Regions from separate parts of the Brenneria populi genome, predicted to be linked through region 1. Evidence: predicted binding sites of a transcription regulator. Region 1 holds the regulator's gene; the other holds the start of a gene.
What was found. The regulator PhoB, encoded in region 1, activates phosphate uptake and scavenging genes when phosphate is short. The targets are predictions, from matches to a motif close to CTGTCATAAAACTGNCNNAT.

Region 1 (14,588 bases):
TGCGGTAAAACCACGATAGGAAAAAAACTGGCGCAGGCGTTAGGGTACGACTTTGTCGATACCGATGTTTTTATGCAGCAGAACAGCAAGATGACGGTTGCCGAAGTCGTGGCGCAGGAAGGGTGGCCCGGCTTCCGCCGGCGGGAAAGTCGGGCATTGCTGGATGTGACGACGCGCCGTCGCGTGATCGCCACCGGAGGCGGCATGGTGCTGGCGGAGTCGAACCGGCGATTTATGCACGACAAAGGTGCGGTGATTTATCTTCGGGTCCCCGCTGAGCTGCTGGCTCTGCGTCTGGAAAGCAGCCCGCTGGCGCATCAGCGCCCAACGCTGACCGGCCGACCTATCGCGGAAGAGATGGCCGATGTGCTGGCTTCCCGCGAAGCGCTTTACCAGAGCGTGGCTCATCACATCATTGATGCGACGCAGGAGCCGCATACCGTCGTCGCGAATGTGATGCGGATTCTGCGCTTATCGGCCGCCTAGCGCCCCGTTGCGCGGATACGGCGCGCGTCGATTACAGGTTTTTCATCGAATAGATGCGCTTATCGCTGAATAGAGGGTGACAGCGGCGCCGTTCTCCTTTTATGATGAATTTTCTTGGATTTTTTCGATGATAGGTGCGCAGCCATGCTGAATGTTAATGAGTATTTTGCCGGGAAAGTAAAATCTATTGGTTTTGAAAGCGATAGCATTGGCCGTGCCAGTGTCGGCGTGATGGAGGCCGGGGAATATACGTTCGGCACCGGGCAGCCTGAAGAGATGACGGTCATCAGCGGCGCCCTAAAGGTCTTATTGCCGGGCGAGGCCGACTGGCGGCTATTCACGCCGGGCGAATCGTTTTCCGTTCCGGGGCAAAGCGAATTCAATTTAGAAGTGGCGGAAACCACGTCTTATTTATGTAAATACCTGTAGTCGGCGGAGGCGGATTTAGCCTGCTGATGCTATTTAAAATTAATGGGCTGTTTTTCGTGATTAAGACGAAGCAGCCTTTTATCCCCTCATTTTCGGTTTTCAGTACGCGATAATCTCTCTTTCCACAATTGTTAATTGACCTGATATCCCCCTAAATAATTCGGCCGCGGGAAAGCCAGCGCGCCCGCAGCCTGAAGTATGACGGGAATAAATCAATTCGCCGATCTGTGAGTCGCCTCAAGTTTTATTTTATTGTGCCGTTATGATTCATATCTTCCCTCTATATTAAGAAGCCCCTATGCTAAAAACGACACGAGCCCGCATTTTGGCAGCTTGCACCACCATTGTCGTACTTTCGCTCGCAGTTAACACCTTTCTTAATTACACCGTGGCGAATAATGCCAACGAGGAGTCCATCGATAACACGCTGAACGCGGTGACCAATAGCCACAGCCAGGCGATCGGCGACTGGGTCGCCTCCAAGATGTTGATGATCTCCGCGCTGCACGATCGGGTATTGATTGAGCCGGCTCCCGTCCCGCTGTTTAAGCAGATTGCCGCCTCCGGCGGTTTTCTCAACGTTTACATGGGATATGAGGATAAACGCGCGCTGTTTTCCGATCGCGGCGGCATTCCGGACGATTACGATCCCACCGCCCGGCCCTGGTATCAACAGGCGCTGCGCAACGGCGGCCCGCTGGTGACCGCGCCCTATGTGGATATGATCACCAATACGCTGGTGGTCTCTTTTGTCGCGCCGGTCCTGGAGGAGAACAGGGCGCAGGGCGTGGTGGGCGGCGATGTCGCCATGCGCAGCGTTATCGAAAACGTAAGGTCGATCAAACCGACTCCGGCCAGCTTTGGCGTACTTATCGATCGCCATGGCGCGATCATCGCCCATCAGGATGAGCAACTGACGCTGAAAAATATCAGCGAGATTGCGCCCGAGATTAAGCTGAACGAACTTCTGACGTCGGCATCGCCCGTTGACGTGGTCTTCAACGGCGCGACCAAACAGGTGCTTGCGAAGCCGATTAAAGGAACGGATTGGTTCATGCTGGTGGCGCTTGATAAAACAGAAGCGACGGCGGGCATGCGTTCTCTGCTGGCGACGTCGATTGGCACGCTGGTGGCGATCGCGCTGTTAGGCACGCTGATCGTTGGCGTGATGATCGCCTCAACGCTGAAGCGCCTGCTGATGATCCGCGATGCGATGGACGATATCAGCCACGGCAACAACGATCTGACGCAGCGCCTGCCCGATGACGGGCATGATGAGGTGGCGCAGATCGCACGTTCGTTTAATACCTTTATCGATAAGCTCGGCCAGGTGATGATTCAGATCCGCGATATCAGCCGTTCGCTGCAGACGGCGGCGGATGAGATTTCGGCTGGGAATAACGATCTGTCGTCGCGCACCGAGTCCGCGGCGTCGAGTATCCAGCAAACGGCCGCGGCGTTGGAACAGATCTCCGCGGCCGTCACGCAGTCCGCCGGGTCTGCCCGGCAGGTAAATGAAAAGGCTCTGACGCTGGCGCAAGAGGCCGGCGTCGGCGGAAAAGTGGTGTCTGATGTGATTGTCACCATGGAAGATATTGTGGCCGCATCCGGCAAAATTGGCGATATTATCGGCGTGATTGACGGCATTGCCTTCCAGACCAACATCCTGGCGCTGAACGCCGCCGTAGAGGCGGCGCGGGCCGGCGAGCAGGGGCGCGGCTTCGCCGTGGTCGCCGGGGAGGTGCGTAATCTGGCGCAGCGCAGCGCGCAGGCGGCGAAAGAGATTAAGGCGCTGATTGAATCGACCGTTGCCAGCGTTGCGTCCGGTTCGACGCAGGTGCGCCAGGCCAGCGCCACCATGAATGAAATCGTCGGCGGGGTATCGACGGTGACGACGGTAATGTCTGAAATCACCCAGGCGGCCGATGAACAGATGCGCGGCATTCACGAAATCAACCAAGCGGTCGCGCAGCTGGATTCGATGGTGCAGCAGAATGCGGCGTTGGTTCAGGAGTCAGCGGCGGCCTCTTCTGCGTTGCAGTCTCAGGCCGATGATTTGACGGCGACGATCGGACATTTCAAAGTGTAATCGCGACGTCCGCCGCGGCGGTGTAAACGGCGGGCGTCGTTTTTAGATCGAAGCATTTTATGGCGAGGCTAGCGCTGCGCCTCTCCGCCCAGCGCTTCGACCAGATTGCTGATTAGCGCGGCCAGCTCGCTGGTCATCAGAATAAAATCGGCGTCGAAACGCTGAGCGAAATCATCCCGATCGATATCGTCGTTCTGTTCGCGCAGGGTATCGGAAAACTTCAGGCGCTTCAGCGAACCGTCGTCCGCCAGCACCAGCTGAACCCGCTCCTGCCAGTCCAGCGCCAGTTTGGTGACCAGCTTGCCGGCTTCGATATGGACGGCGATTTCGTCGCATACCAGATCCTGTTTCTTACAGCGGATAACGCCGCCATCTTCCAGAATCGCTTTCAGTTCCGCTTCATCCTGTAGGGCGAAGCCCGCCGGCGGCTCGCCGGCGCGCACCCATTCGGTCATCGTCAGCTCTATCGGGTTTTCCATGGTCAGCGGCACCACCGGCAAAGACCCCAGCGTTTTACGCAATAGCGCCAGCGTGTCTTCCGCTTTTTTGGCGCTGGCGGCATCGACCATAATCAGGCCGTTGACGCTATCGATCCACAGCCAGACTTGGCTGAAGCGGCTGAAGGCGCGCGGCAGCAGGCTATGCAGCACTTCGTCTTTCAGGGCGTCTTTTTCGGTTTTTTTCAGCTTGCGGTGTTGTTCCGCTTCCAGCCGCTCGATTTTGGCCTGCAGCGTTTGCTTAATGACCGGGGAGGGCAGAATCTTCTCCTCCTTGCGCGCGCAGATGACGATCTGGCCGTTGACGGCATGCGTCAGCGCATCGCTGTGGGAGCCCATCGGCGACACCCAACCCGTCTTCATCATGTCCTGACTGCCGCATGGCGTAAAGGCAAACGCGCTTAACTGTTTTTCCATCTCGTCGGCGGAGAAGGCGCTTTCCCGGCTTAAGCGGTAAATCATTAAATTTTTAAACCACAGCATGGTGTTATCTCTGACTGGGCGTGCAGGTCTACACGCAGGTTCATTGATGAAGCGGGCATCATAGCGAATTCAGCCCGCGTGTGTCGGATAAAATACGCGTATTCATTTTTCAGAATGTAAACTACACCGCGAAATCCGGCGCTAAACGACTGATACCCAAGCCATTAATTTTTTCCACCTTAATCTGCACCGGAATCCGCTCCTTCATGGCTTCGACGTGACTGATGACGCCGATGGTCTTGCCGGAGGCGTTGAGGTTATCCAGGGCGTCCAGCGCGGCGTCCAGGGTTTCGGCGTCCAGCGTGCCGAAACCTTCGTCCAGAAACAGGGAATCAATGCTGGTTTTATTGCTCACCAGGTCGGAAAGCGCCAGCGCCAGCGCCAGGCTGACCAGAAAACTTTCCCCGCCCGACAGCGTGCGGGTGTCCCGGATGGCGTCGGCCTGCCAGGTATCCACAATCTGGAGCTTGAGTTCGTCGTCGATCTGGCGTTGCAGGAGATAGCGGCCGTGCAGGCGGGCAAGCTGCAGGTTGGCCAGATAGACCAGATGGTCGAGCGTCAGACCCTGGGCGAATTTACGGAATTTATCGCCCTTTTGCGAACCGATCAGTTCGTTCAGACAGCTCCAGTCGTCATAGTTCTGCCGGCTTTGCGCGATTTCGCTCAGCAGTTCCTGCTGATTCCGACGGTAGCGCCGGTCGGTGGCTAATTGTTGATTGATTTCCCCCTGCTGTTGAAGATTGGTTTTCAACGCCTCGTCACATTCGATCAGCGCGCGTTGTATCGAGGGCAGGGCGGCGTCGGCCGCCAGTTTTTCCGGACGCTGCCGCCGGTGCGAGTCCGCTAGCTGCTCCGCCTGCTGATAAAGCGCGTCGGTTTGCTGCAGCCGCTGGCGCAGCGTCTCTTGCCGGTCGCGCAGCGCGTTTCTCTCCTGTTCATCAAGCAGGGCGCGCTGAAATGCGTCCTCATCGGCAAAGATGCTGTTTCGCAAAGCCTGGGTGAAGTCTTGCGCCGCCTGCTGGAATAAATCCTTGGCGCGGGCTTGCTGCCGCTGAACGCTGGTTAATTCGCCGGCGATGCGGCTCAGCGCGGTTTCCGCCTGCTGGCGCTGCTCCTGCGCCTGCTGGCCGGCCTGCTCATACTGCTGGCTGCGCAGACGAAGTTGGCTGTCGACATCCGCGGTCTGCTGGTCGCCAAAAAGCTGTCGCCGCTGCTGCCGGGCCGTTTCCAGCGCCTGCGTCTGCGCTTCATATTGCTGTTGCAACGTCAACAGATGTTGCTCCGTTTCCTGCAGAGATGTCGTGAGATGCCGGCGTTCGGCCGCCGAAGCCGTCAGCCGGTTCGATAGCTGTTGGCGCTCCTGTTCAATCTCTTTCCACTTCTGCCACTCTTCGGCGCGCCGCGTCAGCCAGGCGGATTGCTCGGCGAGAGGCGGCACGCCCAGGCCGAAATCGCTCAGTGCCTGCTCCAGCGCCTGCCGATACTGCGTCTGCTGCGCCAACGTCTGTTGCAGGGCGTGCGCCAGTTCGTCCTGCGCGGTTTTCAGCGTGTTTTGCTGCTGGGTATTCAGCGCTATTCGCTGCGCCGTCTGTTGCAGCAGCTCCTTCGCATTGGTCAGCGAGTCCTTACTTTCCTGCCACTGCCGCTGTATTTGCTCATGAAGCGAAATTTGCTGTTGCATGCGCTGCTCGCGCGCTTCGCTCTGCGCCAGCCACGCGGCTATCTCGGCGGATTGTTCGGGCGTGACCCCCCCTTGTAAGCGCTCACTGACATCCTGCCACTGCCGCAGCAGCCGTTGATACTCTTCGCCCGTGTTTGTCAGGGTTTGCTGCTGCTGTTGGCGCTGCTGGCGGCAAGAAACATATTGCGCTTCGGTGCGCGCCAGCGCGCTTTCCAATGCGCTGACCTCCTGGCGTAGCTGCAGCAGGCGTTGTTCGGTCTCCGATGGCCGTATGGCCTGATAGCGCTCGACGGCCGGGTGGTGGGTCGAGCCGCATAGCGGGCACGCTTCGCCCGGCTGGAGCCGCTCTCTCTCCTGTTCCAACTGAACGATGCGCTTTTCCAACTGGTGCTGTTTATCCAGATCGGTCAAATGCTGGTGACGCTGTTCATACGTCAGGCTTTGTTGTTTGCGCATTGCCTCCAACTGCGCGCTCTGCGTCTGTGTCTGCGCCAACTGGGCCTCCAACTGGCGGCGGTTGTCGATCAGCCGCTGGAATAATGCGCTAAGGGTGGCTAACTGCTGACGGTCGGGACGCAGCGAAATAGACTGGCTGAGCTGCAGATGCAGGTCGGCGATTGGCTGCTGCTGCTCCTGCCGTTGCCGCGTTTGCTGATGCTGGGCGAACTGCCGCTGAATGCGATCGGCTTCGCGTTGCTGTTCGGCATGCTGAGCGGCTAATTGAAGCGCCTGCTGATGGAGCTGCTCCGACTGCTGCGCAGAGTTCGCCTGTTTTTCCCGCAGAATCTCCTGCTCTTGTTCAAGCTGCCGCTGGCGCTGAAACTGCGTGCGCCACAGGGAAAGGTTTTCTCCCCAGTGTTGATGATGCGGGTGCCGCCGGCAATAGAGATCAAGCTGTTCGATGCGTTGCTGGGTTAGCTGGTGCTGCTCTGCGGCCTGCGCCAGTTTGCGCTGCTCATCCTGACGGCGTTTTTGCGCCTGTTCCAACTCCTGCCGCTGTTTGTTGCCCTGCTGCCGCAGGCTGTCTATCTGGAGATCCAGCGGAATAATTCGTTCGCGTATCAGCGCCTCCTGCCGCTGGCGGTAATCGGCATGCCGACGCAGCTCCTGCAGGGCCAGCTCTTCCTGCCGGCGTAAGTCGGTTACGGCGGATAGCTGCGTTTTTTGCTGTCGTTGCAGCTCGGCTATGCGCTGCGACAGCGAGTCGGACTCCTGCCGATAGCGCTCCCGGTTCTGCTGGAAGGGACGGAGTTTTTCCGCCGGCTCATTTTGCGCCAGCCGTTCCAACTGCGGCTGCGCCTCGCGGATGGCCGCGTGCGCGGCGTCGCGCTGGGCCTTAGTGGCGGAGAGCGATTGTCGATGCTTATCCTGTTGCTCAAACCAGCGCTGATAAGTTAGCGCTTGCTCTCGCTCGGCAATAAGCGTCCGCTCTTGTTGCGTTAATGATGACAGCTGCGTTTCCAGCAATTGGCGCTGTTCGTCATTCAACAGTTCAATGCCTGATGCGCGCGCCTGTAGCGTATCTAACGCCAGTTTCGCCTGTTTGTGCCGCTCGAAAACGCGCTCGGAAATGAGGCCGTAAATGTCGGTGCCGGTCAGCTCTTCCAGCAGCTCGGCGCGCTCATTGGCATCCGCATTCAGAAAGGCGGCGAATTGCCCCTGCGACAGCATCATCGACCGGGTGAATCGGCCGAAATCCAGCCCGGTGATCTCGGCGGTCATGTTCAGCTTTTCCGTGAGCTTTTCGCTGAGTATCTTGCCGTCATCGATACGCGCGAGTTCCGCTTTCGGGGTTTGCAGATTGCCGTCAGGGGCGTTTCTGGCCCGGCGCTGGCTCCAGAACGCGCGATAACCGACGCCTTTGACCTCGAACTCCACTTCGGCAAGGCACTCCGCGGCGTTGCGGGTCATCAACTCGTTCTGGCTGGCGGAAATGCTTTTTAAGCGCGGAGTCTCGTGGTACAGCGCCAGACAAATGGCGTCCAGCAGCGTGGTTTTCCCCGCGCCGGTCGGGCCGGTGATGGCGAACAGAGCGTTACCGGAAAAAGGGGGGCGGGTGAAGTCGATTTTCCATTCGCCTTTCAGAGCGTTGAGATTTTTTAATCGCAGGCTGAGTATTTTCATTCGGCGCGCTCACCCTGTTCCAATTCGTCAATAACCCGATCGAACAGCGCGCGCACGCGCTGTTGGCGGCTCTCTTCCAGCCCCTCGGCCGCCGCCAGCCGGCGGGCAAACACATCCTGCACCGTCAGCTCGTTCAGCGTCTCTTTCTCCTGCCGAACCAGCGTCTGCGCGCGCTGGTCGCGGGCGCGGCGTAATAGCAGCACTTCGACGGGGAGGCCGTCGGTTATCGCCTGAATGCGTTTTTGCATATCGTTGAGATACTCCTGCGTGGTGATTTCAATATCCAGCCACACCGTTTTCTCGCCCTGATAATCATGAAAGGCGGCAAGCTGGCGCTCTATATCGGCCAGATCGCCCTTGATAAGCCGCATCGGCTGCGTTATCGGGATGGGCAGCGTTTCTATCGCCGGCGGAGCGTCCGGCTCAAAGCTGACCAGACAAACGGATTTGTCGCTGCCTAACTCGTCGAAGCTCAGCGGAATCGGGGAGCCGCTGTAGCGGATATGCTCGCTTTTCGTCACGCGCTGCGGACGGTGGATATGCCCGAGCGCAATATAGTCGGCCGGAGGGAATGCCTGCGCCGGGAAGGCATCCAGCGTGCCGATATAAATGTCGCGCACCGAGTCGGAGGCGGTAGCGCCGACGGTGGTGAGATGACCGGTGGCGATGATGGGCAGCGGTAACTCCAATTCCTCGCGTTTCCGGCAGGCGAGCCGGTAACACCGCTGGTAATGCGCGGTGATGGCGTCCTGCAGTTTTTGCTGCTTTTCATCGCCGGACTGCCCGGCCTGACTGGTCGTCAGATCGCGCGGCCGCAGAAAAGGGATCGCGCACAGTAGGGCGCCGGGCTGTCCCTGACGATTTTCCAGCACAAGCACCTGTTTTTCGAGATCGTCGTCGGCGCCGGCGATAACCTGGGTATTCATAAAGGCCAGCAGATCCCGCGATTCGTTCAGCGTAGCGACGGAATCATGGTTGCCGGCCAGGATAACCAGACGGCAGCCTGTTCGCTGCAGATCGACAACGAAGCGGTAATACATTTCCCGCGCATAGCTGGGCGGCGAGCCATTATCAAAGATATCTCCTGCTACTATTGCTGCATCCACCTGACGCAGCTCGACCTGGGCGATCAGCCAGTGCAGGAAGGCTTGATGCTCGGCTGCGCGGCTTTTGGTGTAAAAATATTGCCCCAGATGCCAGTCGGCGGTGTGAATAATACGCATGGAACTCCTTGAGCGCTAAGTCATTGCGGTGCCGTTTAGTATAAACAGCCGTATGCCGGCCTGTCCTGGTGAAAAAACGGCTTTGGAAAGCGGCGCGAAGATATGCCGCAAGGCGGGGCACTACGACGTGACGTGGAAAAACGCTCCCGGCGTTTTTTTACTCGCCCCATCCCTGGGGCTTGCCCTGCGGGGCGTCACTGCGTGACGCGGAAAAACGCTCCCGGCGTTTTTTTCATAAATCTGTCATAAAACTGACGCATAATGCTTTGCGCATGATAATGGCGACGATGATTAACGACAGGATTAACAATGGCAAGACGCATATTAGTCGTGGAAGATGAAGCACCGATTCGTGAAATGGTCTGTTTTGTGCTGGAACAGAATGGTTACCAGCCAGTAGAAGCAGAAGATTATGACAGCGCGGTCACACAACTGTCAGAACCTTTTCCGGAGCTGGTGCTATTGGACTGGATGCTGCCGGGCGGATCGGGCCTGCAATTTATCAAGCATATGAAGCGCGAAGCGCTGACTCGCGATATCCCCGTTGTTATGTTGACCGCCCGCGGTGAAGAGGAAGATCGGGTGCGCGGGCTTGAGGTGGGCGCGGATGATTACATCACCAAACCTTTTTCGCCCAAAGAGCTGGTGGCGCGCATCAAAGCGGTGATGCGCCGCATCTCCCCCATGGCGGTCGAAGAAGTGATTGAAATGCGCGGATTGAGTCTGGATCCCTCCTCTCATCGGGTAACGACGGAAGAGCTCGCGCTGGATATGGGGCCAACGGAGTTTAAGCTGCTGCACTTCTTTATGACGCATCCTGAACGGGTTTACAGTCGCGAACAGTTGCTCAATCACGTTTGGGGCACTAACGTTTATGTTGAAGACCGCACCGTTGATGTCCATATCCGCAGACTGCGTAAGGCGTTGGAGACCAGCGGCCATGATAAAATGGTGCAGACCGTGCGGGGAACGGGATACCGTTTTTCAACGCGCTATTGAAGGTTGTCGTACCGGAGAAACATCAACGTGCTAGAACGTCTATCATGGAAGAGGCTGGCGTTGGAGCTGGCTTTTTTTTGTCTGCCTGCGCTCCTGCTGGGGCTGATCTTTGGCTATCTGCCCTGGTTTCTACTGGCTGCTGTTCTGATCGTACTGTGCTGGAACTTTTATAATCAGCTTAAACTTTCCTACTGGCTGTGGGTCGATCGCAGTATGACTCCGCCGCCCGGCCGCTGGAGCTGGGAACCCCTATTCTACGGCCTGTATCAGATGCAGCTGCGCAACCGTCGGCGGCGTCGCGAGTTGGCGCTCTTGATCAAGCGCTTTCGCAGCGGGGCCGAATCGCTGCCGGATGCGGTGGTGATCACCACCGAAGAGGGGGCCATTTTCTGGTGTAACCGCCTGGCTCAGCACCTGCTCAGTTTACGCTGGCCGGAAGACAGCGGGCAGAATATCCTCAACCTGTTGCGCTATCCTGAATTCGCCGGCTATCTGAAAGGAAAAGATTTCAGCCGTCCGCTAATGCTGCAGCTGAATAACTCTCATCATGTTGAGTTTCGCGTTATGCCCTATTCCGAAGGGCAGTTGATGATGGTGGTGCGCGACGTTACGCAGATGCACCAGTTGGAAGGCGCGAGACGTAATTTTTTCGCCAACGTGAGCCATGAGCTGCGCACGCCTTTGACCGTGCTGCAGGGGTATCTGGAAATGATGCAGGATAAAACGCTGGACGACGCTCTGCGCGACAAGGCGTTGAATACCATGCAGGAGCAAACGCGGCGCATGGACGGATTGGTCAAACAGCTTTTAACTCTGTCGCGCATTGAAGCCGCCGCCGCCATCGATCTGAGCGAAAAAGTCGATATGCCGCTGATGCTGCGGGTACTGCAGCGCGAGGCCCAGGCATTGAGCCAGGAACGTCACGAGATTGTTTTTCGCGTAAATGAAAATCTTCAGGTTTTCGGCAATGAGGAACAGCTGCGCAGCGCCGTTTCCAATCTGGTCTATAACGCCGTTAACCATACCCCGGCGGGAACCCGCATAGAGGTTAGCTGGCAGAAAACGCCTCAGGGCGCGCAGTTTCTGGTCAGCGATAACGGACCGGGGATCGCCGCGGAACATTTGCCGCGTTTGACGGAACGATTTTATCGTGTCGATAAGGCGCGCTCGCGGCAGACCGGCGGCAGCGGGCTGGGACTGGCGATTGTGAAACATGCGCTGAGTCACCATGATTCCCGTCTGGAAGTGATGAGCGAGGATGGTTTAGGCTCGCGTTTTGCGTTTATCCTGCCGAACAGGTTGATTGTTCCCGCCTCCGTGGCCGAGAATACGGCGAATCCTTTAGCCTGACGGAATAATGCTATTCATGAAATCCGCCGTTAAGATCGCCGCGGGCGTCGCCCTATTATGGTTCAGCTGCCTCTGCGCGGCGCAGCCGCGCCAAATGCTGGCGGGCAACCTTTCCAGCGCGGGCTCGGATACCCTGGCTAACCTGATGTCTTTCTGGGCGGCGGATTTCAGCCAGCGCTATCCCGGCGTAAACATACAGATCCAGGCGGCGGGTTCTTCTTCCGCGCCGACCGCGCTGGCGTCGGGCGCCGCACAGCTGGGGCCGATGAGCCGGGCGATGAAGGCCAGCGAGATCGATGCCTTTGTCCAGCGCTACGGCTATGCGCCGCTGGCGGTGCCGGTGGCGATGGACGCGCTGGTCGTTATGGTCAATAAGGATAATCCGCTGCCGGGACTCGATTCATCTCAGCTAGACGCGGTTTTTTCCATTACCCGCCGCTGCGGCGGGCATCAATCGGTAAAAAACTGGCGCGATCTGGGGCTGAGCGGCGGTTGGGAAAAACGATCGCTTGCGCGCTATGGACGAAATTCGGCTTCCGGCACCTATGGCTTTTTTAAGCAGCGGGCGCTGTGCGGCGGCGATTTTCTGCCTCAGGTTAATGAACTTCCCGGCTCCGCGTCTGTGGTTCAGGCTATTTCCGCCTCGACCGATGCGATTGGCTATGCCAGCGTCGGGTTCCTTACCAGCGGGGTAAGGCTGGTGCCGTTGGCGTCGCAAGGCGCGGACTACGTTTATCCCTCCATCGAGAATATTCGCAGCGGGCGCTACCCCTATAGCCGCTATCTTTATATCTACGTCAACAAGGCGCCGGACCAGCCGTTGGAAGCGCTGACCGCGGCGTTTCTGGATCGGATTTTATCGGATGAGGGGCAGGCGCTGGTCGGTCGGGACGGCTATTTGCCGCTGCCGGAAGAGACGCGCCGCCGGGCTCGTCTTCAGCTGGATTTGCCGGCGGTCGGCGCGCCTTCCCGCCGTTAAGCAGATCCGGCCCGTTGCAAAGGCCATCGCGCGCCCCGCTGGCGTCTTATCAATAAGTCATTGTTATGGCTGTTGCCTGCGAAATTTCAGCATTTTTTGTCGATTTGAAGCAATGACATGCCAATAAATGCACAAATCATGTATCGGCTAAATCTCTATAATTGACATTATTTTCCATAAATTTCCACTATTTTAGTTTAAAACTCTGCTTTTTAGCCTACGCCTTGTCTTTTGTCGCGATAAACGTTCTACTTAGCCCGCAATACGGCTGCGCGATAACCTACAATTTTTATAAATTTTCCCCGACGCTTTCGTCGTAACCGACGGCGGCTGATTCGCAGCGCGGCTTTTTCTTCTTATTCTCTGGTTATACAGGCAACACGAAATAATTATGAGTCATCGTTTAACATCCAAAGATATCATCGCATTGGGTTTCATGACCTTTGCCTTGTTCGTCGGCGCGGGAAATATTATTTTTCCGCCCATGATCGGGCTGCAGGCGGGGGAACACGTCTGGATCGCCGCGGTCGGTTTTTTGCTTACCGCCGTGGGATTGCCGGTTCTAACCGTGATTGCGCTGGCGCGCGTCGGCGGCGGTATTGACGCATTAAGCTCTCCGATCGGTAAAAAGGCGGGGGTGGTCTTGGCGACGGTCTGTTATCTGGCGGTCGGCCCGCTCTTCGCCACGCCGCGTACGGCCACGGTATCGTTTGAGGTCGGGCTTGCGCCGCTGTTAGGGAATAGCGCCGCGCCGCTATTGATTTACAGTCTGATCTACTTTGCTATCGTCATCGCCATTTCCCTCTATCCGGGGCGACTGCTGGATACCGTCGGACATGTGCTGGCTCCGCTGAAAATCGCCGCCCTGGCGGTTCTGGGCATTGCCGCGACGCTGCTGCCCGCCGGTGCGCCTCTCTCGGCGATTGAAACCTATCGGCATGTGCCGTTCTCCAACGGTTTTGTGAATGGCTATCTCACGATGGATACCCTGGGGGCGATGGTGTTCGGCATCGTTATCGTGAATGCCGCCCGCTCGCGTGGCGTTGAGGAGCCCAGGCTGCTGACGCGTTACGCCATATGGGCCGGCCTTATCGCCGGCGTCGGCCTGATGCTGGTCTATCTGAGTTTATTCCAGCTCGGCTCCGTCAGCGGCGTTCTCATGCCGGAAGCTCAGAATGGCGCCGAAATTCTGCATGCCTATGTCCAGCATACATTTGGCGGCATGGGAAGCAGCTTTTTGGCATTGCTGATTTTCATTGCCTGTATGGTAACGGCGGTTGGCCTGACCTGCGCCTGCGCCGAGTTCTTTTCTCAGTATCTGCCGTTCTCATACCGTACGCTGGTATTTGCGCTGGGCTGCTTCTCCATGGTGTTGTCGAACCTGGGCCTCAGCCATTTGATCCAGCTATCCATCCCGGTGCTGACGGCGATTTATCCGCCCTGTATCGTGCTGGTTTTGCTGAGCTTTACGCGCTCCTGGTGGCATTGCCGCTCGCGTATCGTGGCGCCGGTTATGTTGGTCAGCCTGTTATTCGGTACTATTGATGGGATAAAATCATCGCACTTTAAATCGCTGCTGCCCGAGTGGAGCCTGCACCTGCCGTTAAGCGGCCAGGATCTTGCCTGGCTGCCGCCGTCATTGCTGGTTTTACTGGCGGCGGCTATTTACGATAGGCTATGTGGCCGCCAGGAAGTCACCGTACGCCAATAGCGCGATGATCGTGATTTATGCACCACAGACCAGAGTCTGTGGTTTTTCTTTTTTAACAGGGTTGCTTATTTATGGAACAACAATCCACTAAGCTCAAGCGTGGGTTAAGTACGCGGCATATCCGCTTTATCGCCTTGGGATCGGCGATCGGCACCGGGCTTTTTTATGGTTCGGCCAGCGCCATCCAGATGGCGGGGCCCAGCGTCCTGCTGGCCTATCTGATAGGCGGCGCTATCGCTTATATCATTATGCGCGCGCTGGGCGAAATGTCGGTGCACAATCCGCAGTCCAGCTCTTTTTCCCGCTATGCTCAGGATTATCTCGGGCCGCTGGCCGGCTATATTACCGGCTGGACTTATTGCTTCGAAATGCTGATTGTCGCCATCGCCGATGTCACCGCGTTTGGCATTTACATGGGGGTATGGTTCCCGGCCGTGCCGCACTGGGTGTGGGTGCTTAGCGTGGTGCTGATCATCGGGGCCATCAACCTGATGAATGTCAAAGTGTTTGGCGAACTGGAGTTCTGGCTCTCTTTCT
Region 2 (14,588 bases), on a different contig from region 1:
TGCGCCAAACGGGTTTCCGGATCGCGGATAACCACAAACTGTAGCTTGCCGATTTTCGGCTGGCCGATCGGGCTGTCTTTGAAGTAATCGGGGTTCCTCTCCATAGTGACGCCCTGCGCCGGGGTCACGCCGGTGATTTTATAAGGACCGGTGCCAATCGGCGCTTTACTGAAGCCGGCCAGCTTAACCTGTTGATAGTATTTGGCCGGAAAGATCGGCGTCGGGCCGGACAAATATTCCAGCGCCGCCGGGAAAGGTTTTTTCAGCAGCAGTTTTACCGTGTAGTCATCGACTTTTACCGCTTCCTTAATCCATTCCACGCTCTGCGGAACAACGGAATCCGGCGCGCCGGCAATATTATTGAACGTGTACACCACGTCATCGGCGCTAAAATCATCGCCGTTATGAAACTTAACGCCTTTACGCAAATGCAAAATCAGTATTTCCGGCGAATCCCACTCCCATGATGTCGCCAACAGGGGTTCATATTCGCCGGTTTTGGGGTCGCGGTAGATCAGCCTGTCCCATACCAGGTTGGAAATAATCACGCCTTCCCGCATGTTATTATGATAAGGGCTGATATTTTCTACCTCATTGTCCGAGGCATAAACCAAAGTATCATTCTGTTTTCCCGCATAGCTATAGGAAGCATATCCAATCAGTAATGCAGATAAAACATATTGTTGTATCCATCTTGCCAGGGATCGAGCCATGCTATTTCTCCATCTCATTAATGAATAAATTAAATAGCCACCATGTATACCCAATAAAATTCAGAATACCGGATAACAAAAAGTTATCGTTTCAAACAACGCAAAGCGTTGCTTCTTTAAAACGAGGTTCATTCATAAACCTCGCAATACGGCGATGAATAACAAATTCGTCAGAAACGAATTTGACCTGCCGCCCGCATCCCGTAAAAAGAGGCGGGATATCTTTTTAATTTCAGCCGATTAGCAAGGACAAACGACCAAAACAACAGGTCCGTCGGGCCATTGCTTGCCGTCACTGCCAAAGAGAGGCGCGCCAGGGAAACACCGAATAATTTAAATAAACGGGCTTCTGGTACACGGCAGGGATATTCATTGCAAGAGTGAAGCCAACAGCAGATTTATAACCTTATAGATTTTAGGTAAGAGATTTCTAAAAATAAGAAATCGTAGACGTGGCGTACGCAATTTTTGAATACTACGCGGAAATAAATTAAGTTACGCCTTTTACCTATAAGCGTTTCATTTAGATAGTTAGCGCGTCAATAGTGCATATCCATGCTTTTTTGCACTATTTAAAAGCAAAACGCCCTGCATTGCAGGGCGTTTTTAATACGAAGAGAGGTAACGTTATTCCTCTTTTTTATTCTCTTTTTCGACCAGCAGTTTTTCTAATGCGTCGCCGCCGAGGTGGCGGAAATCCTGCCCTTTGACGAAATAGAAAATAAACTCGCAGATATTCTGGCAGCGGTCGCCGATACGCTCAATGGAACGGGCGCAAAACAATGCCGTCAGTACGCTTGGAATGGTGCGCGAGTCTTCCATCATGTAAGTCATCAACTGACGAACGATGCCTTCATACTCTTTATCCACCTTTTTATCTTCGCGATAGATACGCACCGCCTCATCCAGATCCATACGGGCAAAGGCATCCAGCACATCATGCAGCATTTGCACCGTATGGCGTCCCAACGACTCCAGGCTGACCAGCAACGGCTGATGCTGATGAGAGAACTTCTCCAGCGCGGTGCGGCAGATTTTGTCCGCCACGTCGCCGATACGTTCCAGCTCGGAAATCGTTTTGATGATCGCCATAACCAGACGCAAATCGCTGGCGGTCGGCTGACGTTTGGCGATAATGCGTACGCAGGCTTCATCAATGGTCACTTCCATCATATTGACCTTGGCGTCCGCTTCCACCACGCGCTGCGCCAATTCAGCATCCTGATTGTGCATCGCGGTAATGGCGTCGGTCAGCTGCTGCTCCACCAGCCCCCCCATGGTTAGCACCTGGGTACGGATGTTTTCCAGCTCGGCATTAAACTGCCCGGAGATGTGTTTGTTCAGATTCAAATTATCCATGATGCTTCCCGTAATCAACCGTAACGGCCGGTGATATAATCTTCAGTCTGTTTCTGCCGTGGCGCAGTAAACAACGTGTCGGTATCGCTGAATTCGATCAGTTCACCCAGATACATAAACGCGGTGTAGTCCGAGCAACGTGCAGCCTGCTGCATATTGTGGGTGACAATAACCACGGTGTAATCATTCTTCAGCTCGGAAATCAGCTCTTCAATTCTGCCGGTGGAGATCGGGTCAAGGGCAGAGCAGGGCTCGTCCAGCAGCAGCACGTCAGGACGAATGGCGATACCGCGCGCAATGCACAGACGCTGCTGCTGGCCGCCAGACAAACTGTATCCGCTCTGGTGCAGCTTGTCTTTGGTTTCTTGCCACAGCGCGGCTTTAGTTAACGCCCACTCCACGCGCTCATCCATCTCCGCCCGCGAGAGCTTCTCAAACAGCCGCACGCCGAAGGCGATGTTGTCATAAATGGACATAGGAAACGGCGTCGGCTTCTGGAAGACCATGCCCACCTTGGCCCTGAGCAGCGAGATATCCTGTTTATCATTCAGGATGTTATCGCCATCAAGCAGGATCCCTCCTTCGGCATGCTGCTCCGGGTAAAGTTGATACATTTTATTTAAGGTACGCAGCAGGGTCGATTTACCACAGCCCGACGGGCCGATAAAAGCCGTAACCTTATTGGCGGCGATATCCAGCGTGATGTCTTTCAGCGCATGGAATTTCCCATAATAGAAATTCAGATTACGTACCTGGATTTTACTGGTGGATGTCTCAGTAGCCATACTCATCAAGACTTCTCTCTTTTACACGGATGATGCAAAGCAACATCTTAAATTTATTAGTGTTTCTTGGCAGAAAAAATAACGCGCGCCAGGATATTCAGCAGCAGAACGCATAAGGTAATAAGCAATACGCCCGCCCAGGCCAACTGCTGCCATTCAACAAACGGACTCATGGCAAACTTAAATATGGTGACCGGCAGGTTGGCAATCGGATGCATCAGATCCGTACTCCAGAACTGATTGGACAGAGACGTAAACAGTAACGGCGCGGTTTCCCCTGCAATACGCGCTATCGCCAGTAAAATTCCCGTCATGATGCCGGAGACGGACGCTTTCAACGTGATGGCGGAAATCATCTTCCACTTCGGCGTCCCCAACGCGTACGCCGCTTCACGCAGACTATCCGGCACCAGCTTGAGCATATTTTCCGTGGTACGGATAACAATGGGCACCTGCAAAAGCGCCAGCGCAATCACCCCGGCCCAGCCAGAGAAATGCTCCATTTTGGCCACCACCAGGGTATAGACAAACAGTCCAACCACGATTGACGGCGCGGATAGCAGGATATCGTTAATAAAACGGATAACTTCGGCAATCCATGACTTCCGGCCGTATTCAGCCAGATAGATGCCGGCCATAATGCCAAGCGGCGTGCCGAAAATGGTCGCCCACAGGATAAGCAGACCGCTGCCGACAATGGCGTTCGCCAGACCGCCCCCTTCAGTATTGGGCGGCGGGGTCATTTCGGTGAATAACGCCAGCGACATCCCGTCAAACCCTTTGCTGATGGTCGAAAACAGGATCCAAACCAGCCAGAACAGGCCAAACGCCATCGTAATCATGGATAAGCACAGGGCAATACGATTTTTTTGTCGCCGCCAGGCCTGCATTTTTTGCCGTGAACGCAGCAGCGACTTTTCTTGTTCCATACTTAATGCCGACATTAGCGCGCCCCCTCATTCTTTGCCAGACGCATAATCATCAACTTCGAGCACGCCAGAACAATAAAGGTAATAACAAACAGGATCAGACCCAGTTCCATCAGCGCCGCGGTATGCAGGCCTGATTCAGCCTCGGCAAACTCATTCGCCAATGCCGAGGTAATGCTGTTACCGGGCATATACAGCGATGCGCTGTCCAACTGGTAGGTATTGCCGATAATAAAAGTCACCGCCATGGTTTCACCCAGCGCACGCCCCAGCCCCAGCATAATGCCGCCGATTACCCCGTTTTTGGTGAAGGGCAGAACGATATGCCAGATGACTTCCCAGGTCGTACAGCCAATGCCATAGGCGGACTCTTTCATCATCACCGGCGTTTGTTCAAAGACGTCGCGCATCACCGCCGCAATGTAAGGAATGATCATGATCGCCAGAATCACCCCCGCCGCCAGAATGCCGATGCCAAATGCCGGGCCGGAGAATAACGATCCCACAATCGGAATGCCGGAAAGCACATTGCCGACCGGCTGCTGAAAATATTTGGCGAATAGCGGAGCAAAAACGAACAGCCCCCACATACCGTAAACGATACTGGGGATCGCGGCCAGAAGCTCAATAGCGACGCCTAAAGGCCGCTTCAGCCACCCCGGAGCCAGTTCGGTCAAAAACAGCGCGATACCAAAGCTGATTGGTATGGCGATAATCAGCGCGATAAGAGAGGTGACAATGGTGCCGTAAATCGGTACCAGTGCGCCAAACTGTTCGGCAGGCGCATCCCAGTCTTTCGTCCAGAGAAAAGAAAAACCGAATTTCTCAATACTGGGCCAGGAAGCCACAATAAGGGAAACAATGATGCCCCCTAACAACATGAGCGTCACCAGCGCGGCTAATTTTACCAGCGCGCCAAAAATGATATCGCCATGCTTTCCGGGGGCTTTGATAGTTGGCTTGTACTCAGCCATGCGTCTCTCTTCTTAATTTAGCGATGCTTGATAACAAAAGTGGCAGTCAAGGATAGGGAGGGAAACCGCCCCTCCCCCGTTATACCTTGCTGCACTCAGCGAAATGGCCTTGCTATCAAACACAAGGAACGTAGTACAATTTTAGTACACTTATTCTTACGCAACTCTTTTTCTAATTATCTTTAATACAATGCCTTGCCGCTGCTATCTTTCACATTTGTTTTCCAGGCGGCGCGAATCTGCTCAACGACTTCGTCCGGCAGAATAGCGTAATCCAGCGCTGTAGCCTGAGAACCGCCTTTCTTATAAGCCCAGTCGAAGAACTTCAGCACTTCCGCGCCTTGTTCAGCTTTAGGCTGTTGTTTTTGTATCAGAATGAACGTCGTAGAGGTGATAGGCCAGGCATCCGCGCCTTTCTGGTTGGTCAGGTCCTGGGCGAAAGATTTGCTCCAGTCTGCGCCCTTGGCGGCATTACTGAACGTAGCTCCGGTCGGGCTAACAACTTTACCGTCAGCGGAAAGCAGTTTGGTGTAAGCCAGGTTATTCTGCTTGGCGTAAGCATACTCAACGTAGCCAATGGAGCCGGGAAGACGCTGAACGAATGCGGCAATCCCATCGTTGCCTTTTCCGCCCAGACCGGTCGGCCAGTTAACCGTAGAACCGGAGCCGATTTTTTCCTTCCACTCTGGATTCACTTTCGCCAGATAGCTGGTGAATACGAAAGAAGTACCGGAACCGTCGGCACGACGCACTACGGCGATATCCTGATCCGGCAGTTTGGCATTCGGGTTCAGCTTAGTGATGGCAGGGTCGTTCCATTTTTTGATTTTACCCAGATAGATATCGCCCAGAGTTTTGCCATCCAGCGTCAGATCGCCGGATTTGATGCCGGGAATATTCACGGCCAAAACCACCCCGCCGATAACGGTCGGGAACTGGAACAAACCATCCTGCGCCAGCTTATCGTCGGACAGAGGCGCGTCAGACGCGCCGAAATCGACGGTCTTTGCGATAATCTGTTTTACGCCGCCGGAAGATCCAATACCTTGATAGTTAACTTTATTACCGGTTTCTTTTTGATAGGAATCAGCCCATTTGGCATAGACCGGCGCAGGAAATGTCGCACCGGCGCCAGTGAGGTTGGCAGCGGCAAAAGCAGAGACCGCCGTCAGAGAAAACGTTGCCGCAACGATACTGGCAATAGAGGTACGCATAAGTTTCATAATCCCTCCTGTGGGATACCAAAAGTAGTGTCGACCCGGAGTCGTGATTAATCAGAGTGTAGTTTGCAGGAGGAAAAATAGGACAATTAAGTGACAGTAAAATGTACGTTATATTACAGTTATGTGACAAACAGAGAAAAATCCGCCGGCGGGATGGAGGATAAAACGTCACCTATCAATAAAAGAGTGCGGCTGATATTTCGGTAAATAAAAAAAACAGTTTATTATCAATTTGATAAATGAAATTTCATCTTTACTGGATATAAAAAACCCGCGGATTCCATAGCGTAAGACTAGAGATGAACGGCGTGAAAACACGCCGATAGAAAATAAAAGCCAAAAAAAAGCGCTAGCGGCCGGTCAGAAAAACAGAGGCATACCCGCAATAGTTCACGCTTTTGCACAGCGCCTGCCGCTTGCCGTATGAAAGGCATAGAGCAATCTGCCGATGAAACAGGAATCCGTCTTATGGGAACACGCGCCACAAGACGGATTTTTAGCGACGAGGTTTATTCCACCGTCACGGACTTGGCCAGATTACGCGGCTGATCGACGTCGGTGCCTTTAATCAGCGCAACGTGGTAAGCCAGCAGTTGCAGCGGCACCGTGTAGAAAATCGGCGCGATGACCTCTTCAATATGCGGCAACGGAATAATTTTCATATTTTCGCTGCCGCCGCTGGTAAATCCGGCATCCTCATCCGCAAAGACGTACAGCTCGCCGCCACGGGCACGAACCTCTTCAATATTGGATTTCAGTTTCTCCAGCAGTTCATTGTTCGGCGCCACCACAACTACCGGCATATCGGCGTCAATCAATGCCAGCGGGCCGTGTTTCAGCTCACCGGCGGCATAGGCCTCTGCATGGATATAAGAGATCTCTTTCAGCTTCAGTGCCCCTTCCATGGCGATGGGATACTGATCGCCGCGCCCCAGGAACAGGGCATGATGCTTATCAGAGAAACCTTCCGCCAGAGATTCAATGAGCTTATCCTGCGACAGCATTTGCTCAATACGCGCCGGCAATGCCTGTAGGCTATGCACTATACCCTGCTCAATCTCGGCATCCATACCGCGCAAACGGCCGATACGCGCCACCAACATCAGCAGTACGGTCAACTGGGTGGTAAACGCTTTGGTCGAAGCCACGCCGATCTCAACGCCAGCTTTAGTCATCAGCGACAGATCGGACTCACGAACCAGCGACGAGCCCGCCACGTTACAGATAGCCAGCGAGCCCAGATATCCCAGCTCTTTGGACAAACGCAGCGCCGCCAGCGTATCGGCGGTTTCCCCCGACTGCGACAGCGTAATCATCAGGCTATTCTGGCGAACGGCCGGTTTGCGGTAGCGGAACTCAGAGGCGATTTCCACATCGCAGGGCACCCCGGCCAAGGCTTCGAACCAATAGCGCGAAACCATGCCGGAATTGTACGAGGTTCCGCAGGCAATGATTTGCACATGCTGCACTTTCGACAGCAGTTCATCCGCCTGCGGGCCTAATTCAGAGAGATTAACCTCACCATGGCTGAAACGCCCCTCAAGGGTGTTCTTAATCGCCATCGGCTGTTCGTAGATCTCTTTTTGCATGTAATGACGATAAACGCCTTTATCGCCGGCATCGTAATTAACTTTCGATTCAACCTCTTCACGTTCGGCAAGGTTACCGGCTTTATCATATATACGTACGTCGCGGCGCGTGATTTCAGCCACATCGCCTTCTTCCAGGAAGATAAAGCGGCGGGTAACCGGCAGCAGAGCCAGCTGATCGGACGCGATGAAGTTTTCCCCCATGCCGCGCCCAATCACCAAAGGACTGCCTGAACGCGCGGCGACCAATACGCTCGGGTCGCGGCTATCCAATACCACCATGCCGTAAGCGCCGCGCAGCTGCGGAATCACGCGCTTAACCACGTCAACCAATGAACCGCCCTGCTTCTGCTCGAAATGAACCAGATGAGCGACCACTTCAGTATCCGTTTCCGAAACAAAGCGATAGCCGCGCGCAATCATCAGCTCGCGCAGCGGCTCATGGTTTTCGATAATACCGTTATGAACGATGATAATGTTTTCAGAAACATGGGGATGCGCATTGGCCTCTGAAGGTTCGCCGTGCGTTGCCCAACGGGTATGGGCAATCCCGGTGCCGCCATTCAGCGCATGTTCTTCGGCCGCCTGGGCCAGAATCTGAACCTTTCCCAAACGCCGCAAACGGGCGACCTGACCCTCGCTATTCACCACGGCCAGACCCGCTGAGTCATAGCCTCGGTATTCGAGACGGCGTAAGCCTTCCAACAGGATTTCTGCGATATCACGCTGCGCAACCGCGCCTACAATTCCACACATCGATTGTATTCCTATAAAAGTGACATATTGTGTCACCAGGGATGTCTTTGACCTGATTATTCCGGTTTTTCCGGGTTCCCCGAGCCTTGTAGAGAGTGGGGATTATTATGTTTTGCCGTACGCTTGCGACCTTTGGTCAAAACGCAGGGCAAAACAGCCTCCGCAGACGGCGAAGGCCAAAACCCGATTAACGCTTCTTCACCGGCCGCTGCCAGCCGGCTTTGCGATTCTGCTCTTTGCGGTTATAAACCAGCTCCGCATCATTGATGTCTTTCATTACCGTCGTGCCCGCGGCGATAGTGGCGCCTGCCGCCACCTTAACCGGCGCCACCAGTTGGGTATCCGACCCAACAAACACGTCATCGCCGATGATCGTTTTATACTTGTTGGCGCCGTCATAATTACAGGTAATGGTTCCCGCGCCGATATTCACTCCGGCGCCGATATCCGCATCGCCGAGATAGCTCAGATGGCCGGCTTTCGACCCCTTGCCCAGACGGGTTTTTTTCAATTCGACGAAGTTGCCGACGTGCGCGCCATCTTCCAGCGCGGCACCGGGACGCAGACGGGCAAAGGGTCCGACGGTACAGCTGGCTTCCAGCGCCGCGTCTTCCAGCACTGAGTATGGGCTGATTTCACAATCATCACCAATAATCGTGTTTTTAATCACGCAGCCCACGCCGATTTTAACCCGATCGCCGAGCTGAACCCGGCCTTCCATCACAACGTTGGCATCAATAGTAACATCCCGCCCGTGGCGTAATTCACCACGCAGATCAAAGCGCGACGGATCGAGCAGCATAACGCCCGCCAGCAATAATTTATCGGCCTGTTCGCGCTGGTAAACACGCTCCAGAGACGCTAGCTGCAGGCGGTTGTTCACCCCTTCAACTTCGCTTAGGCGCGCCGGGTGTACCGCAGCCACGCTGCGCCCTTCCGCGGCGGCCAACGCGATAATATCGGTGATGTAATACTCGCCCTGCGCATTATCATTACTCAATAGGCTTAACCAGCGTTTCAAATCCTTGCCGTTGGCAACCAGAATTCCGGTATTGATTTCATTAATTTTACGCTGCTCATCGCTGGCGTCTTTATGTTCGACAATGCCGACGACCGCGCCATCCTGACGCACAATACGCCCATAGCCAGACGGATCGTCCAACCGCACGGTCAGCAGCCCGATGCCGCCCTGCGGTTTAGCCTGCAACAGACGCTGCAGCGTTGCCGGCGAGATTAACGGCACGTCGCCGTACAGCATAAGAATATCTTCATCATCGGCGAAATAGGGCGCCGCCTGCTGCATGGCGTGTCCCGTACCCAATTGTTCCGCCTGCAACACCCAGTTCAGCGACGGTTCGGACAGCGTATGCTTCAATAAATCTCCCCCGTGCCCATAAACCAGATGAACATGCCGCGCGCCGATGGCCATCGCCGCATCAATCACATGCTGAACCATCGGTTTACCCGCTAACGGGTGCAAAACTTTGGGGAGATCGGAATACATGCGGGTTCCCTTACCTGCGGCAAGGATGACCACACTCATTGCGCTGTTCGACATAAGCATCCTGACGAAAAACTGATTGGCGGACAATCAAAATAGATGGGTAAAAGTAAACCTGTTATAACACAGAATTACTACCTATTTTTACCCACATGCGGACATAAAAAACGCCGGGCGCGATTTTCAACGTTCGTTGCTTGCGGCGGGCGGGCAGGGTAGCCCACCATAAAAAAAGCCAGTCAGCATTAAGTAAGCTGACTGGCTTTTTATCAAACGCTTATCTGTTACATCGCTTTTTTGGTCAGTTCGATAACGCGCAGTTTCGCGATGGCTTTCGACAGCTCGGCGGAAGCCTGAGCGTAATCCACATCGCCATGCGAGTTACGAATATGCTCTTCAGCCTTGCGCTTCGCTTCCAACGCGCGCGCTTCATCCAGGTCCTGCCCACGGATGGCGGTATCCGACAGTACGGTAACCATGTTCGGCTGCACCTCGAGGATGCCGCCAGAAAGGTAGATATACTCTTCTTCACCGTGCTGTTTAACAATACGAACCATTCCGGGTTTAATGGCAGTGAGCAGCGGCGCGTGTCCCGGATAAATACCCAGTTCGCCTTCGCTCCCCGTTACCTGGATTTTTTGCACCAGACCGGAGAACATTTCCTGTTCCGCACTAACGACATCCAGATGGTAAGTCATAGCAGCCATATCACCCTCCTACAAGGCGTTACAGTTTCTTGGCTTTTTCCATTGCTTCTTCAATGGAACCAACCATGTAGAACGCCTGCTCCGGCAGGTGGTCGTATTCGCCGTCCATGATACCTTTAAAGCCGCGAATGGTATCTTTCAGCGATACATATTTACCCGGAGAACCGGTAAAGACTTCCGCCACGAAGAACGGTTGCGACAGGAAGCGCTGAATCTTACGCGCGCGGGATACCACCAGCTTGTCGTCTTCAGACAGCTCGTCCATACCCAGGATCGCAATGATATCTTTCAGTTCCTGGTAACGCTGCAGAACAGACTGCACACCACGGGCAACGTCGTAATGCTCTTGACCGACAACCAGCGGATCCAGCTGGCGGCTGGTGGAATCCAGCGGGTCAACCGCAGGATAAATCCCCAGAGAAGCGATCTGACGACTCAGTACCACGGTTGCGTCCAAGTGGGCAAAGGTGGTGGCCGGCGACGGGTCGGTCAAGTCATCCGCAGGAACGTAAACCGCCTGAACGGAGGTGATGGAGCCGGTTTTGGTGGAGGTGATACGTTCTTGCAGCACACCCATCTCTTCCGCCAGCGTCGGCTGATAACCTACCGCCGAAGGCATACGTCCCAACAGCGCGGAAACTTCGGTACCGGCCAGGGTATAACGATAAATGTTATCGACGAACAGCAGTACGTCACGCCCTTCTTCACGGAATTTTTCCGCCATGGTCAGACCGGTCAGCGCCACGCGCAGACGGTTGCCCGGCGGCTCGTTCATCTGGCCGTACACCAGCGATACTTTATCCAGTACGTTGGATTCGGTCATTTCATGATAGAAGTCGTTACCTTCACGGGTACGTTCGCCCACGCCGGCAAACACGGAATAACCGGAGTGTTCGATAGCGATGTTACGGATCAACTCCATCATGTTTACGGTTTTACCCACGCCGGCGCCGCCGAACAGGCCGACTTTACCGCCTTTGGCAAATGGGCACATCAGGTCGATAACCTTGATGCCGGTTTCCAGCAGTTCCTGTGAGTTGGACAGCTCTTCATAGCTTGGCGCCGCGCGGTGAATCGCCCAACGCTCTTCTTCGCCGATATCGCCTTTCATATCAACCGGATCGCCCAGTACGTTCATGATGCGACCCAGCGTTGCCTTACCAACCGGTACTTCAATCGGGTGTTCCAGGTTAGTTACATCCAACCCGCGACGCAGACCGTCGGAAGACCCCATCGCGATACAGCGAACAACGCCGCCGCCCAACTGCTGCTGCACTTCCAGCACCAGTTTTTCAGCACCGTTCTTTACCTCAAGCGCATCGTACACTTTCGGTACGGCATCTTGCGGGAACTCGACGTCCACCACGGCGCCGATTACCTGGATAATCTTTCCAGTAGCCATCTTGAATCCTCTACGTAATTCGTAAACCTGGTTTAAACCGCGGAGGCGCCCCCGACGATTTCAGTGAGTTCCTGGGTGATGCTGGCCTGACGAGCCTTGTTGTATACCAACTGCAGCTCTTTGATCAGGCTGCCGCCATTGTCGGTCGCGGCTTTCATCGCAACCATGCGGGCGGCTTGCTCACTGGCCAGGTTTTCTACGACGCCCTGATAAACCTGAGACTCCACATAGCGGCGCAGCAGGATATCCAGCAGCGACTTAGGATCGGGTTCATACAGATAATCCCAGGATTTTTTCTTCAGCTCGCCGTCATCCGCAGGCGGCAACGGCAGCAGCTGAACCACCAGCGGTTCCTGGGACATCGTGTTGACGAACCTGTTAGTCACGATATACAGCTTGTCCAGGCGGCCTTCGTCATAGGCTTGCAACATGACCTTCACCGGGCCGATCAATTCCGACACAGAGGGGTTATCGCCCATGCCGGTAACCTGAGCAACAATATTTCCGCCTACCGAACCGAAAAAGGAGACCGCCTTGGATCCAATCAGCGCCAAATCGACATCGACGCCTTTCTCATTCCAGGACTTCATCTCCGCCAGCAGCTTTTTGAACAGGTTGATATTCAACCCGCCGCACAGGCCGCGGTCGGTAGACACCACCAGATACCCAACGCGCTTAACGTCACGCTCTTCCAGGTAGGGATGTTTATATTCCAGATTTCCCAGCGCAAGGTGACCAATCACATTGCGCATGGTTTTTGCATAAGGACGGCTGGCCGCCATACGATCCTGCGATTTACGCATTTTGGAAGCGGCGACCATCTCCATCGCTTTAGTGATCTTCTGCGTGTTCTGGACGCTTGCGATCTTACTACGTATCTCTTTTGCGCCGGCCATCTTTGCTTCTCCTCAAAGCCTTGCGGCCCGCTTTACAGCAGGCCGCCGGGCGTTACCAGGACTGGGTTGCTTTAAAAGTATCGAGGATGCCTTTCAATTTCCCCTCGATCTCATCGTTATAAGCGCCAGTCTGGTCGATTTGTTGCAGAAGTTCGCCATGCTCGCGATCGGCATACGCCAGCAGCGCCGCTTCAAAGCTACCGATTTTCGCCAGTTCAACGTCTTCCAGATAACCGCGTTCCGCGGCAAACAGCACCAGAGACTGCTGCGCAACCGACATCGGCGCGTACTGTTTCTGTTTCAGCAGCTCGGTGACTTTCTGACCGTGGCTTAACTGTTTACGCGTGGCTTCATCCAAATCGGAGGCAAACTGCGAGAACGCAGCCAGTTCACGATACTGCGCCAGCGCGGTACGAATGCCGCCGGACAGTTTTTTCATGATCTTGGTCTGCGCGGAACCGCCGACGCGGGATACGGAAATCCCCGGGTTAACCGCGGGACGGATACCGGCGTTGAACAGGTTGGACTCCAGGAAGATCTGGCCGTCGGTAATCGAAATTACGTTGGTCGGAACGAACGCGGAAACGTCGCCCGCCTGGGTTTCGATGATCGGCAGCGCGGTCAGAGAACCGGTTTTCCCTTTAACTTCACCCTTGGTGAGCGCCTCAACGTAGTCGGCATTGACGCGCGCGGCGCGTTCCAGCAGACGGGAGTGGAGGTAGAAAACGTCGCCCGGATAAGCTTCACGACCTGGCGGACGACGAAGCAGCAGGGAAATCTGACGATAGGCAACGGCCTGTTTGGACAGGTCATCATAAATAATCAGCGCATCTTCGCCGCGGTCGCGGAAATATTCGCCCATGGCGCATCCGGCATACGGCGCCAGATATTGCAGCGCGGCGGATTCCGACGCGGTAGCGACCACCACGATGGTATTTTCCAGCGCGCCGTGCTCTTCCAGTTTGCGCACCACGTTGGAAATGGTGGAGGCTTTCTGGCCGATGGCCACGTAGACGCACTTAATGCCGGAATCGCGCTGGTTGATGATGGCGTCAATCGCCAACGCGGTTTTACCGGTTTGACGGTCGCCGATGATCAGCTCACGCTGACCGCGGCCGATAGGAATCATGGCGTCGACGGATTTATACCCGGTTTGAACCGGCTGATCGACGGATTGACGCTCGATAACGCCGGGCGCAATCGCTTCAACCGCGGAGAAACCATCGTGATCCAGCGGGCCTTTGCCGTCAATCGGCGCGCCCAGCGTGTTAACGACGCGCCCCAGCAGACCGCGACCAACCGGCACTTCAAGAATACGGCCGGTGCATTTTACCTTCATGCCTTCAGCCAGATCCGAATACGGACCCATAACCACCGCACCAACGGAGTCGCGCTCCAGGTTCAGTGCAATCGCATAACGGTTACCCGGCAGAGAGATCATCTCCCCCTGCATCACGTCGGCAAGGCCGTGAATACGGATGATCCCGTCGCTGACGGAAACAATGGTACCTTCATTGTGAGCTTCGCTCACTACATTGAACTGAGCAATGCGCTGCTTGATCAGTTCGCTGATTTCGGTGGAATTCAGTTGCATGCTCCAGTCCCCTTAAGACTGCAAGACGTCTGCCAGACGTTCCAGACGACCGCGAATGCTGCCATCTATCACCATATCGCCCGCGCGGATAATCACGCCGGCCATGACAGACTTATCAATTTTGCAATTCAGCTTCACTTTGCGTGACAGACGTTGTTCC

Region 2: pstS (phosphate ABC transporter substrate-binding protein PstS) is a predicted target of PhoB. The motif match lies at 6,094-6,113, and genes of this name have one in related genera.

Annotation. Positions count from the first base shown of each region.
Region 1 is NZ_JAYWTM010000004.1:491,955-506,542, reverse strand. Features, by position in the region: gene aroL (shikimate kinase AroL) at 1-486, shown strand, start outside; gene ppnP (pyrimidine/purine nucleoside phosphorylase) at 631-915, shown strand; gene VSX58_RS07105 (methyl-accepting chemotaxis protein) at 1,214-3,004, shown strand; gene rdgC (recombination-associated protein RdgC) at 3,073-3,984, opposite strand; gene VSX58_RS07095 (AAA family ATPase) at 4,106-7,789, opposite strand; gene sbcD (exonuclease subunit SbcD) at 7,786-9,012, opposite strand; gene phoB (phosphate response regulator transcription factor PhoB) at 9,322-10,011, shown strand; gene phoR (phosphate regulon sensor histidine kinase PhoR) at 10,039-11,361, shown strand; gene VSX58_RS07075 (PstS family phosphate ABC transporter substrate-binding protein) at 11,378-12,340, shown strand; gene brnQ (branched-chain amino acid transport system II carrier protein) at 12,732-14,051, shown strand; gene proY (proline-specific permease ProY) at 14,123-14,588, shown strand, end outside.
Region 2 is NZ_JAYWTM010000017.1:156,841-171,428, forward strand. Features, by position in the region: gene VSX58_RS16380 (ABC transporter substrate-binding protein) at 1-713, opposite strand, end outside; gene phoU (phosphate signaling complex protein PhoU) at 1,341-2,072, opposite strand; gene pstB (phosphate ABC transporter ATP-binding protein PstB) at 2,087-2,863, opposite strand; gene pstA (phosphate ABC transporter permease PstA) at 2,914-3,801, opposite strand; gene pstC (phosphate ABC transporter permease PstC) at 3,801-4,760, opposite strand; gene pstS (phosphate ABC transporter substrate-binding protein PstS) at 4,943-5,983, opposite strand; gene glmS (glutamine--fructose-6-phosphate transaminase (isomerizing)) at 6,493-8,328, opposite strand; gene glmU (bifunctional UDP-N-acetylglucosamine diphosphorylase/glucosamine-1-phosphate N-acetyltransferase GlmU) at 8,516-9,886, opposite strand; gene VSX58_RS16420 (F0F1 ATP synthase subunit epsilon) at 10,114-10,527, opposite strand; gene atpD (F0F1 ATP synthase subunit beta) at 10,556-11,938, opposite strand; gene atpG (F0F1 ATP synthase subunit gamma) at 11,971-12,834, opposite strand; gene atpA (F0F1 ATP synthase subunit alpha) at 12,887-14,428, opposite strand; gene atpH (F0F1 ATP synthase subunit delta) at 14,441-14,588, opposite strand, start outside.